DNA from 4 places in the Mesorhizobium sp. 01N446 genome. Region 1 is predicted to be linked to each of the others. Evidence: predicted binding sites of a transcription regulator. Region 1 holds the regulator's gene; each other region holds the start of a gene.
What was found. The regulator PhoB, encoded in region 1, activates phosphate uptake and scavenging genes when phosphate is short. The targets are predictions, from matches to a motif close to TGTCATNNANCTGTCAT.
Positions count from the first base shown of each region.

Region 2: a site for PhoB is predicted at 1,841-1,857, ahead of ppk2 (polyphosphate kinase 2). Genes of this name have one in related genera too.
Region 3: a site for PhoB is predicted at 1,977-1,993, ahead of AC1DPX_RS11120 (BtaA family protein). Genes of this name have one in related genera too.
Region 4: a site for PhoB is predicted at 1,498-1,514, ahead of AC1DPX_RS27915 (RNA degradosome polyphosphate kinase). Genes of this name have one in related genera too.

Region 1 is NZ_JBFTRA010000001.1:1,617,458-1,620,556, forward strand. It holds gene pstB (phosphate ABC transporter ATP-binding protein PstB) at 1-634, shown strand, start outside; gene phoU (phosphate signaling complex protein PhoU) at 660-1,367, shown strand; gene phoB (phosphate regulon transcriptional regulator PhoB) at 1,387-2,076, shown strand; gene AC1DPX_RS07860 (ROK family protein) at 2,089-3,099, opposite strand, start outside.
Region 2 is NZ_JBFTRA010000008.1:297,610-300,708, forward strand. It holds gene AC1DPX_RS27275 (dihydrofolate reductase family protein) at 1-607, shown strand, start outside; gene ppk2 (polyphosphate kinase 2) at 813-1,733, opposite strand; gene AC1DPX_RS27285 (aldo/keto reductase) at 2,015-3,058, shown strand.
Region 3 is NZ_JBFTRA010000002.1:578,847-581,945, forward strand. It holds gene AC1DPX_RS11115 (acyltransferase family protein) at 1-1,733, opposite strand, end outside; gene AC1DPX_RS11120 (BtaA family protein) at 2,003-3,099, shown strand, end outside.
Region 4 is NZ_JBFTRA010000009.1:68,065-71,163, forward strand. It holds gene AC1DPX_RS27905 (FAD-dependent monooxygenase) at 1-1,169, opposite strand, end outside; gene AC1DPX_RS27910 (zinc-finger domain-containing protein) at 1,189-1,434, opposite strand; gene AC1DPX_RS27915 (RNA degradosome polyphosphate kinase) at 1,663-3,099, shown strand, end outside.

The DNA.
Region 1 (3,099 bases):
CGGAAAGTCGACGCTGCTGCGCGTCTTCAACCGCATCTACGAGCTCTATCCCAAGCAGACCGCCGAGGGCCAGGTGCTGCTCGACGGCCAGAACATTCTCGACCGCTCGCAGGATCTCAACCTGCTGCGCACCAAGATCGGCATGGTGTTCCAGAAGCCGACACCGTTCCCGATGTCGATCTACGAGAACATCGCTTTCGGCGTCAGGCTCTATGAGAAGATCAGCAAGGCCGAAATGGACGGCCGTGTCGAGCAGGCGCTGAAGCGCGCGGCGCTGTGGACCGAGGTCAAGGACAAGCTCAACGCCAGCGGCCTCAGCCTGTCGGGCGGCCAGCAGCAGCGGCTGTGCATCGCTCGCACCGTGGCGGTGAAGCCGGAAGTCATCCTGCTCGACGAGCCGGCCTCGGCGCTCGACCCGCTGTCGACCGCCAAGATCGAGGAACTGATCGACGAGCTGCAGGCCGACTACACGATCGTCATCGTCACCCACAACATGCAGCAGGCCGCGCGCGTGTCGAAGCAGACGGCCTTCATGTATCTGGGCGAACTGGTCGAATTCGACAAAACCGAGAAGATCTTCACGTCGCCTCGCGAGAAGCGCACGCAAGACTACATCACCGGCCGCTTCGGCTGATCGCACGCATACGAGGACCAGGATCATGGCCGAACACACAGTCGCAGCCTTCGACGAGGATCTCGGACAGATCAGCAGGCTGATCAGCGACATGGGCGACCTCGCCGGCTCGATGGTCGGCGGCGCCACCAAGGCGCTGCTGAATTCCGACAATGCGCTCGCCCAGCGCGTGGTCTCCGACGACGCCATCATGGATGCGCGCCAGCGCGAGCTCGACGACCGCGCCATCACGCTGATCGCCAAGCGCCAGCCTATGGCCGACGATCTGCGTCATGTCGTCGGCTCGATCCGCATGGCCGGTGATCTCGAACGCATCGGCGACCTTGCCAAGAACATTGCCAAGCGCGTCGGCACCGTCGGCCTCAGCTCCACGCCGCGCGACCTGTCGCATTCCATCGACGCCATGGCGCAGCTGGTGCTGATCCAGGTGCAGGGCGTGATCGAGGAATATGCGGCGCGCGATGCCGCCGCACTGGCGAAGCTGCGCGCCGACGACGAACGCATCGACGTCAAATACACCTCCGTCTTCCGCGAACTGCTGACCTACATGATGGAGGATCCGCGCAACATCACGGCCTGCACGCATCTGTTGTTCTGCGCCAAGAATCTCGAACGCATCGGCGACCATGTGACCAACATCGCCGAGAACGCGTACTATGTCCTGACCGGCACGCAACTGCCCGCCAACCGTCCAAAGCAGGACGAGACGGCGATGTCGGCGCCGGCGGCCTGAGCGCAGGGGTAACCAAGCGATGATCGCACCACGCATCATGGTGGTGGAGGACGAGGAGCCGCTCGGCGTGCTCCTCCGCTACAATCTGGAATCGGAGGGTTATCAGGTCGAGGTGGTGACACGCGGCGATGAAGCCGAAATCCGCCTGCAGGAGAACGTGCCCGACCTCCTGGTGCTCGACTGGATGGTGCCGGCGGTGTCCGGCATCGAACTCTGCCGGCGCCTGCGGATGCGGCCCGAGACCGAGCGGCTGCCGATCATCATGCTGACCGCACGGGGCGAAGAAAGCGACCGTGTGCGTGGGCTGTCCACCGGCGCCGACGACTATCTGGTCAAGCCGTTCTCGACGCCGGAATTCATGGCTCGCGTCAAGGCGCTGCTGCGCCGCGCCAAGCCGGAAGTGCTGTCCAGCGTGCTCAAGGTCGGCGACATCGTGCTCGACCGCGAATCGCACCGGGTCTATCGCAAGAAGAGCGAGATCCGGCTCGGACCGACCGAATTCCGCCTGCTCGAATTCATGATGCGCCACCCCGGCCGCGTGTTCTCGCGCAGCCAACTGCTCGACAATGTCTGGGGCGAGACGATCTACATCGACGAACGCACTGTCGACGTGCATGTCGGCCGGCTGCGCAAGGCGGTCAACAATGGCCGCATGCCGGATGTCATCCGCACCATTCGCGGCGCTGGCTACGCGATCAGGGAAGATTGAAAGCGACCTGATTCAGGCGACGTTTTTCTTGGCGGCAAGGCCCGCTTTCGTTTGCACGCCCGGCGCGAAAATCTCCTGGTCGACGAAGGTCAGCGCGCGCATGGCACAGCCTTCGCGGATCAGCGGCAGCTCGTTCGGCTCGGTGTCGAAGGAGATCGATTTCGAGTGCTGGCCGCCAGCGGTCTGGGCGATCGCCTCGCGCAGTGCCGGCTCGATCAGGTCGAAGGCGGCGGCGCTGACGCCGACCATGGCGACGGGCGCGGGATCGATCAGCGCGAACAGGCTGCCGAGGCCGTAGCCAAGTGCCTCGCCGGCCTTGCGGTAGGCTTCGCGCTCGGGCCCGTCCCGTTCGCGTGCCGTGGCGGCCAATGCCCGCATCTGCGCGTCGCTGACATCGGCCACCGGCTCGGTGTCCTCGCTGAGCTGCCTGGCGTTGCGCCAGATGGCATAGTTGCCGGCATAAGCCTCGACGCAGCCACGGCGGCCGCAGCGGCAGAGCGCGCCGCCCGGCCGATGGATCATGTGGCCGAATTCGCCGCCCGAGGAATGGGTGCCGGTGAAGAGCTCGCCCTTCAGCACCAGGCCCATGCCGATGCCGTGCGACAAAAGGATGGCAATGAAGTCGTCGCGGTAGCGCTCGGGATCGCGCCAGCGCAGCGCCACGGCCATCATGTTGCAGTCGTTTTCCATGGTGGCGGGGATGCCGAACTCGGCTTCGAGTATGTCGGCGAAGGCGATGTCGGTCTGCGGCGTGATCGGCGACCAGAGCATCGCCCGGGCTTCGGTGTCGGTGATGCCCTGGATCGCCAGCGCGATGCGGGCGACGCTGCGCACATCGATGTCGGGATCCTCGAGCCGCCGTCGCACGATTGCCGTGCATTCGCCGATCAGCGCTTCGCGCGACATGGTCAGCGTGTCCAGCCGGCGCTGTTCCTCCGATATCACCTGGCCGGCATAGTCGATGACGGCGACGGAGAGGAAATTCAGCGACAGCACCACGGTCATGACAGCCGCGGCCTCCGG
Region 2 (3,099 bases), on a different contig from region 1:
CGGCTACGGCGCCGGTCCCGATCAGGATCTGCAAAACCCGCTCGGCATCGGCGGGGAATCCTTGCACAAGTGGTTTGTCGACACCCCAACCTTCCGCAATATGGTGCTCGGAAAAGATGGCGGCACCAACGATATCAACGAGACGTTCGCGGCGCGCAGTTTCGAAAACCTCGGCGCATGGATCCTCGGCCGCAACATGTTCGGGCCGATCCGCGGCGAGTGGCCCGACGACAGTTGGAAAGGCTGGTGGGGCGTCAACCCTCCCTACCATGTGCCGGTTTTCGTGCTGACGCACCACGAGCGGGCGCCCATCACGATGGAAGGCGGCACGACCTTCTATTTTGTGACCGACGGCATCCATTCGGCGCTCGAACAGGCCAAGGCGGCGGCCGGCGGCAAGGATGTGCGGATCGGCGGCGGGGTCTCCACCATCCGGCAATATCTGCAGGAGAGCTTGATCGACGAGATGCATCTGGCAATCTCGCCGGTGTTGCTCGGCAAGGGCGAGCACCTCTTCGCTGGCCTGGACATGTTGAAGCTTGGCTATCAATGCACCGAGCAGGTGGCGACGGCGCTTGCCACGCATGTGGTGATCAAACGTGGTTAGCGGCTTTCTCCCCGTTCTACGGGGAGAAATGCCCGGCAGGGCAATGAGGGGCGGCGCTGACGTTTCGAAGATTTGCGCTGCCGGCGACGCAAGCGATTGCATACGGTTGAAGGATGACTAGGCCCAACTTTCGACGCTGGCGCTGCCTCTCATCCGCCTGCCGGCACCTTCGCCCCGTATAGTGACGGGGAGAAGGGAGCTAGTCTCAATACTTCTCCGGCACGTAAAGTTCGCGCGGCAGCGTCTGGCGCTCGTATTCGGGATTGAAGACGCGTTCCGGTAGTGTGATTTCCTCGTGCGGCACCTCTTCATACGGCATCTGCTTGAGCAGATGATCGATGCAGTTCAGACGCGCGCGCTTCTTGTCGTTGCCCTCGACGATGAACCAGGGCGCCTCGGGAATGTTGGTGCGGGCGAAGGTTTCTTCCTTAGCCTTGGTGTACTGCTCCCAGCGCACGCGCGACTGCAGGTCCATCGGCGACAGCTTCCATTGCTTCATCGGGTCATGGATGCGCATCAGGAAGCGCATCTGCTGCTCCTCGTCGGTGATCGAGAACCAGTACTTCACGACAGTGATGCCCGAGCGCACCAGCATGCGTTCGAACTCGGGGACGTCGCGGAAGAATTCCTCGACCTGCCCTCCATCGGCAAAGCCCATCACCCGCTCGACGCCGGAGCGGTTGTACCAGGAGCGGTCGAACAGCACGATCTCGCCGCCTGCCGGCAGATGCGGGACATAACGCTGGAAGTACCATTGCGACTTCTCGCGCTCGGTCGGCGCGGGCAGCGCCACGACACGGCAGATGCGCGGGTTGAGCCGCTGGGTGATGCGCTTGATGACGCCGCCCTTGCCGGCGGAATCGCGCCCCTCGAAAATCACCACCAGCTTCTTCTTGTGGTAGGCGACCCAGGACTGCAGCTTGATCAGTTCGGACTGCAGGGTGATCAGGTCGCGAAAATATTGCATGCGGTCGATCGAAGGCGGATGCGCGTTCTTGTAGATCTTGGCGATCTCCATCGACAGCGCCGGCTCCGACATCTCGAGCTCATAATCTTCGTCGAGCGTGTCGGCGAGCTCGGCTTCGAGCCAGTCCTTGGCGGGAGAATTCTGTCTTAGCTCGGTCATTTGCACTGCTCCGCTTGCAAGCCCTGTCGGTTTCCGTACGGCGCCCCAAAGTGCTGGCCAGCAGCCTGGAAGGGAAACACCTGAGCCGACTTCAATATAGACCGGCAGTGACGGTTTTATTGCAGCCCAAGCGCGATAGCGGCCGCCGCGGCGGCCGCCATGTCCAATTGATCCATCGCCATGGCATGGCGACAAGCCGGCTGAATTGTCCTACAAATGGCCGTCACATTCCGGGCAGCCCTTTGGCCCCGCCCCCATTCAACACGATCGCGAGGACTGACATGGAATACCGCACCCTTGGCCGTTCCGGCCTGAAGGTTTCGACACTGACTTTGGGCACGATGACCTTCGGCGGCACRGGACCCTTCGCCGCGGTCGGCAACAGCGATCTTACCGAAGCCAAACGCATGATCGACATGTGCATCGACGCCGGCATCAACCTCATCGACACCGCCAATGTCTATTCCAACGGCCTGTCGGAGGAGATCATCGGCGAGGCGCTCGGCGGCAAGCGCAGGAACGACGTGCTGATCGCCTCCAAGGCGCGCATGCGGATCGGCGGCGGGCCGAACGACGAAGGCCTGTCGCGCCACCACCTGATCCGCGAATGCGAGAAGAGCCTGAAGCGGCTGAAGACCGACGTCATCGATATCTATTTCGTTCACCAGTGGGACGGGCTTACCCCGGTCGAGGAAACGGTCGCGGCGCTCGACACTTTGGTCAACCAGGGCAAGGTGCGCTATATCGGCTGCTCCAACTGGTCCGGCTGGCAGGTGATGAAGGCGCTCGGGATCAGCGACAGCCGCCACCAGCAGCGCTTCGTCACCCAGCAGATCCACTACACGCTGGAGGCGCGCGAGGCGGAATATGAACTTCTGCCGATCTCGGTCGACCAGGGACTGGGCGTGCTGGTCTGGAGCCCGCTCGCCGGCGGCCTGCTGTCCGGCAAATACCACCGCGACAGCCCGACCGCACGGCAACTCGCCGGCTGGTCCGAGCCGCCGATCCGCGACGAGGACCGGCTCTGGCGGATCGTCGACGTGCTGGTCGAGATCGGCAGGGATCGCGGCGTGTCGGCCGCACAGGTGGCACTCGCCTGGCTGCTCGGACGCCCCGCCGTCTCCTCGCTGGTGATCGGCGCCCGCAACGATGCCCAGCTCAAGGACAATCTCGCGGCCGCAAGCCTGGCGCTCAGCCATGAGGAACGCCAGCGCCTCGACGAGGTCAGCCGGCCGGCCTTGCTCTACCCCTATTGGCACCAGCAATTGACGGCAAAGGATCGTTTTGGCGCCGCCGATCTGGTGATCGACCGCAGCGTCATCTGACAGCAGAGGAGCAACGCCCAAAGCACGTCACGTCGAAGCGG
Region 3 (3,099 bases), on a different contig from region 1:
AACGAAACATAGGAAACCCCTGCCGCCTTGGCGATATCAGCCATCTTGGCGCTGTTTTCAAAGATGTCCGCCTTGAACCCATGGCTCAGTCGGTCGGGCAATGACTTGCCGGAATCCCGCCATGACAAATATACGAGTTTCGGCAAGGCATCGGACCACACAGGCGCGGGTCCTACGACCACTATCTTCGCGGGCACGGATGCTTTTATCCCGGCAATGGTCTCCGCAAGATCGTGTCGAAGGGTGGCGCCATTTCCCCAATCTCCATACAGGCCCCAGACTGCGAAGAGTATGACCGTATCGGGATTGCTGCGTCGAATTTCATCGAGAACGGAGCGGTTACTGTCTCCGCATGGTCCGCTCAGATCCAGCAAGGGTGGACAACTGTCCTTGGTGAATTCTGCGATATCAACATCAGGCGGTAGTTCGGTTCTCATACCGGCATAAAGCCGGGCGGCATGGGAATCGCCCCACACAAGTAACCTTTTCTGTCCGCCGACCGACGGTTTGAGGGCGCACTCAGGGGCAAAAGCCGTGAACGGATCCTCGTTTCTTATCCAGCACTCCACGGCACGCCCGTCCTTGGCATGCTCATAGTGCCCGTAGGCGAGGACATCGCGAATTTCTGCTGGAAATCTCAGAGGAAACCCCTGTGTGAAAACGCCGGCAAACCCTGATAACCCCAGGAGCGCCGCGGCCGCCACCAGAGGCTGAAGGCTCCATCGCCTCCACGCTCCAAATCTGATGGGCTTTTCGACAAACCAATACGTCGCTGCCGCCAAACCAAGACTTGCCCCCAGACAGACAAATGTTTGCGGGGCAGAAAGCGGGCTGCCTTCATATGCTCTTGCGAAGACGAGGAGCGGCCAATGCCAAAGGTACAAGGGATAGCTGATCAATCCGATCGCGACCAACAGCCTGCCGCCAAGCATCCGGTTCACTGATCCGGACGAAGCCCAGATCAGCGCCGCGGTGCCCAGGGTAGCGGCGATATTCGGCAGAAGGGTTTTGGAGCCGAGGACAAACGCTGCCGCCGATATCGCCAGGATCGCGGCGATGCCGAGAAGATCTGCCCGGTAAGATGACGCGTGACGACCGCCAGCGCTGAAACTCGCGGTTGCGATAATCCCCCCCAACGAAAGCTCCCAAGCCCTCGACCACGGGGCATAGAAGGCAGCATTTGGATCTCGGACAGATAACCAGATACTGACCGCCAAGGACACCAGCGTAACCAGGATGAGAGGCGCCAAAACGGGCCGTTTCAACCAGACCAGGGCGCCTAAAAACAACGGCCAGACAACGTAGAATTGCTCCTCAACCCCCAAGGACCAAAGATGCAGCAGCGGCTTTGTTTCGGATGCGGCATCGAAATACCCGACTTCGCTCCAGAATTGAAAATTCGGAAAGAATAGCGATGAGGCCAGAATCGACTTGCTTAATCTGGCCATCTCTTCAGGGTCGAAGAGAAGCCACCCCAGAGCAAAAACGCTCGCCAACACCAGGACAAGCGCCGGAACTATCCGGCGGACGCGGTTTGCGTAGAAACGCTTGTATGTGAACGTGTCCCTGACAATGATCGAAGTGATCAGGTAGCCAGAGATCACGAAGAAGATGTCGACGCCGATGAATCCGTTTGGAACAAGAGCCGGGAAAGCGTGAAACGCCAGGACCAAGATGACGGCGACGGCACGTAACCCGTCTATGTCGCGTCTATAGCCGATCGCAGACGGCATCTTCACCGGTTCCCGCTTCTGCCGGGTCTCGACATCGCTGCCTGCCTGAACGCCGGCGGGCCTCTCGGAGTCGCCGCAACGCAATACTGAACTGTGAGACTCCCATCGGCCCGCTCCCGCGCAGACCATAACCAATCACCGTCTTGCTCCCATCCTTCGAATGAATATCCGAAAACAAGGTGGTACCAAATGACGTTGCGGTGAGGTGCCAACCGATCTTGCGTGCGACGGCTGTAAAGAACACGTCAACAGGCTGTCACCGGCCTGTCATGACCCTGGGTTACCCGCTTGCGCCAGAGCAAATGGGGAATCAATTTGTCATGACCGACGTCTCCTCGGATCTGGTTTTTCGCCGCGGCAAGGAAGTTGGAAAGGCCGTCTACCAGAACCGCGCGCTTTCCAAAGCCGGCATTTCCGAGCGGCTGTTCGCCTTCCTGTTTTCCGGTCTCGTCTACCCGCAGATCTGGGAAGACCCCGATGTCGACATGGAGGCCATGCAACTCGGCCAAAACCATCGCGTCGTCACCATCGCTTCCGGCGGCTGCAACATCCTGGCCTACCTCACCCGTTCGCCGGCAAGGGTCGACGCCGTCGACCTCACCACCGCCCATGTCGCGCTGAACCGCATGAAGCTTGAGGCGGTGCGCCGCCTGCCCTCGCAGGGCGATCTGTTTCGTTTCTTCGGGGCCGCCGACACCAGCCACAATTCGCAAGCCTACGATCGTTTCATCGCGCCGCATCTCGATCCGGTCAGCCGTCAGTACTGGGAGCGCCGCAACTGGCGCGGCCGCCGGCGCATCGGCGTCTTCGACCGCAATTTCTACCAGACCGGCCTGCTCGGCCTGTTCATCGCCATGGGCCACCGCACGGCGAAATTCTTCGGCGTCAACCCGGCCCGCATGATGGAAGCCAAAAACATTGGCGAACAGCGCCGCTTCTTCAACGATGAGCTGGCGCCGGTCTTCGACAGGAAGCTGTTGAAATGGGCGACCTCGCGCAAGGCTTCGCTTTTCGGCCTGGGCATTCCGCCGGCGCAGTATGATTCGCTGATCACATCAGGCGACGGCACCATGGCCAGCGTGCTGAAGGCCCGGCTGGAAAAACTCGCCTGCGATTTTCCCCTGGAAAACAATTACTTCGCCTGGCAGGCCTTTGCTCGCCGCTATCCCGAGCCCGGCGAGGCCGCCCTGCCCGCCTATCTGGAAAAGCAGAACTACGACACCATCCGCGGCAACATCGACCGCGTCGCCATCCACCACGCCAATCTGATCGAGTTCCTGGCCGGCAAGGATGCGGGCACCGTCGACCGCTTCATCCTGCTCGATGCGCAGGACTGGATGACCGATGACCAGCTCAATGCGCTGTG
Region 4 (3,099 bases), on a different contig from region 1:
GGTCGTGTCGCCAGCACCAGGTTGCGGGCCAGCGCCACCGGGCCTCGGGCGTGCCAGGCAAGCCGGTTGAGCGCACCGCGCTTAAGCACCTTTTCCACGCGGGGCCGTCGCAGATTTTCCCAGATGCTGAGGCTCTGCCGCGGATCGCCGGGGAAGTCGGCGACCAGAGTGGCAAGCGTCGCCGCATCCTCGATCGCCATCGCCGCGCCCTGCGCCGCGAATGGCGTCATCGCATGGGCGGCATCGCCGATCAGCGCGATGCCGGCTGGCGTTGTCCAGGGCTGTTTCTGTTCGACGGTATGCAGCGGCCATGTCAGCCAAGGGCCGGCCATTTCCACCAGCCTCACGAGTCCTGGCGCGGTGCCGCGCATAGCGGCTGCGAGGATGCCGGGATCGGCATGGCCGGACCAGCCCTCGGCGATCCGCTCGCCTTTGGTGAAGGCGACGAGGTTGAAGGCGTCGCCCTTGCTGACGGGATAGGCGACCATGTGGAAACCTGGATGCAGGAAAGTCGTGACGCAATCGGCCGCGCCGATCGCGACAAAGGCTTGCCCGGCGCTGCTGTCGGCCGCGACGGTGGTGCGCCAGGCCAACTCTCCCGAAAAACGGCTTCTTGGCGATGCCATCCTTTTCGCATCGACAAGCCCGCGCACCGACGACCAGACGCCATCGGCGCCGACCAGCAAGGAGCCTTGTTCCTCTGCCGTCTTGCCGCCGAGCTCGACGGTCGCCGTGACACCATGGCTGCCGGTCGCAATTCTTTGGACGCGCGCACCGGTTGTGAGATGGACATCAGGCATCTCTGCTACACGCGCCATCAGCGCGCTCTGCAGGTCCGCCCGGTGCGCGACGAGATACGGGGCTCCCCAGCGGTCTTCACCCGATTGCCCCAACGGCACCTGAGCCAGTTGGCGCAACGTCCTGGCATCCTTCAGCACCACCGCCTCCGGCCGCACCGCCGCCGGCAACAGCCGGTCGAGTACGCCGAGGTCGCGCAGGATGCGTGTCGCGTTGGGAGAGAGCTGGAGGCCGGCGCCTACGGCTTCCAGGCGCGGCGCCTGTTCGAACACCCGCGCGGGGTAGCCGCGTCTGGCAAAAGCAAGTGCCGCGGTCAGCCCGGCGACGCCCGCTCCGGCGATGACGATTTGCCGGGAGCGCGTGTCGTCCATCAGCTCTGTCGGGAAGGAATCAGGCGGCCTGGTCGATGTAGAGGCAGCCCGCCGGCAGCGTTTCGGTCGCCTTCAGCTTCGGCGAATAGCGGTAGAGCGTCGAGCAATAGGGGCAAACTTTCTCATTGTCGTCGCCCATGTCGAGAAACACATGCGGGTGGTCGAAAGGCGGATTGGCGCCCGTGCACATGAATTCCTTGACCCCGATGTCGATCGCCGGATGGCCGGCATCGTTCTGGAAATGGGGAATGGAACCGCCTGCCATCGTCGTCTCCTTAACGCAGTCTCGCATGCATCTGGATCATAACAGGTCTCTTTGCAAGATCGATGAAATGAAACTGTCGCAAAACCCTGTCAGAGGATAAGTTGAGCCGGTTAAGCGTGTGAGCGCGGGCGCAAAGCGATTCCGCTACCGATCACACGTCATAAAGGCATGTTAGAGCGTCCATCGCCATCTGGCGACGCTTCAAAGGAACGGTTGTGGGCAGGGACGATGAATGAACTGAAGCCGGTGCAGAGCGAATTCGTCAACGTCGAGGTGGCCAGTGCAGAGGGCGGCAACCCGGATCGTTTCGTCAACCGCGAGTTTTCCTGGCTGCAGTTCAACCGCCGCGTGCTCGAGGAATCGCTGAACACCCATCATCCGCTGCTGGAGCGAGTCCGCTTCCTGTCGATCTCGGCCGCCAATCTCGACGAGTTCTTCATGGTGCGTGTCGCCGGCCTCGCCGGCCAGGTGCGCGAAGGCATCACGCTGAAAAGCCCTGACGGCCGCACGCCCGAACAGCAGCTCGAACAGCTGCTGCGCGAAGTCGAGCGGCTGCAGGAAGACCAGCAGAAGAGCCTTTCGGCGCTCACCGTGCTGCTCAACAAGGAAGGTATCGAGAGCATTACGCGCGATGCGCTGACCAAGGACGAGAAAGTCTGGCTGGAAGAGCATTTCCAGGACCAGGTGTTTCCGGTGCTCACCCCGTTGTCGATCGACCCGGCGCATCCGTTCCCGTTTATTCCCAATCTCGGCTTCTCGATGGCGCTGCAGCTGCGCCACCGCAAGAATGGCGAGGAGATGAGCGCGCTTCTGCGCCTGCCGGTGGCGCTGAAGCGCTTCATCCGGCTTCCGGATCGCAAGAACCATGTCCGCTTCATCCCGCTGGAAGAGGCGGTCGGCCTCTATATCGGCAAGCTGTTCCCCGGTTATGAGGTCAAGGGTTCCGGCACGTTCCGTATCATTCGTGACAGCGATATCGAGGTCGAGGAGGAGTCCGAGGACCTCGTGCGCCTGTTCGAGACGGCGCTGAAGCGCCGCCGCCGCGGGTCGGTGATCCGCATCGAGTTCGACAGGCTGATGCCTGGCGAATTGCGCGAGTTCGTCGCCGGCGAGCTTGGCGTCTCGTCGAGCCGTATCAGCGTCTTGACCGGTCCGCTGGCGCTCAGCCAGATCTCCGAGATCGTCTCCATTCCTCGCGACGACCTGAAGTTCACGCCCTACAATCCGCGTTTTCCCGAGCGTATCCGCGAGCATGGCGGCGACTGCTTCGCGGCCATCCGCGAGAAGGACATCGTCGTCCATCACCCCTACGAATCCTTCGACGTCGTGGTGCAGTTCCTGCGCCAGGCCATGGCCGATCCCGAAGTGGTGGCGATCAAGCAGACGCTTTACCGCACCTCCAACGACAGCCCCATCGTGCGTGCGCTGGTCGACGCCGCCGAGGCCGGCAAGTCGGTGACCGCGCTGGTCGAGCTCAAGGCGCGCTTCGACGAGGAAGCCAACATCCGCTGGGCGCGCGACCTCGAGCGCGCCGGCGTGCAGGTCGTGTTCGGTTTCCTCGAATTGAAGACCCACGCGAAAATGTCGCTGGTGGTGCGGCGCGAGGATGGCAAGCTGCGCAACTACGTGCATCTGGGCACCGGCAACTACCATCCGGTGACCGCG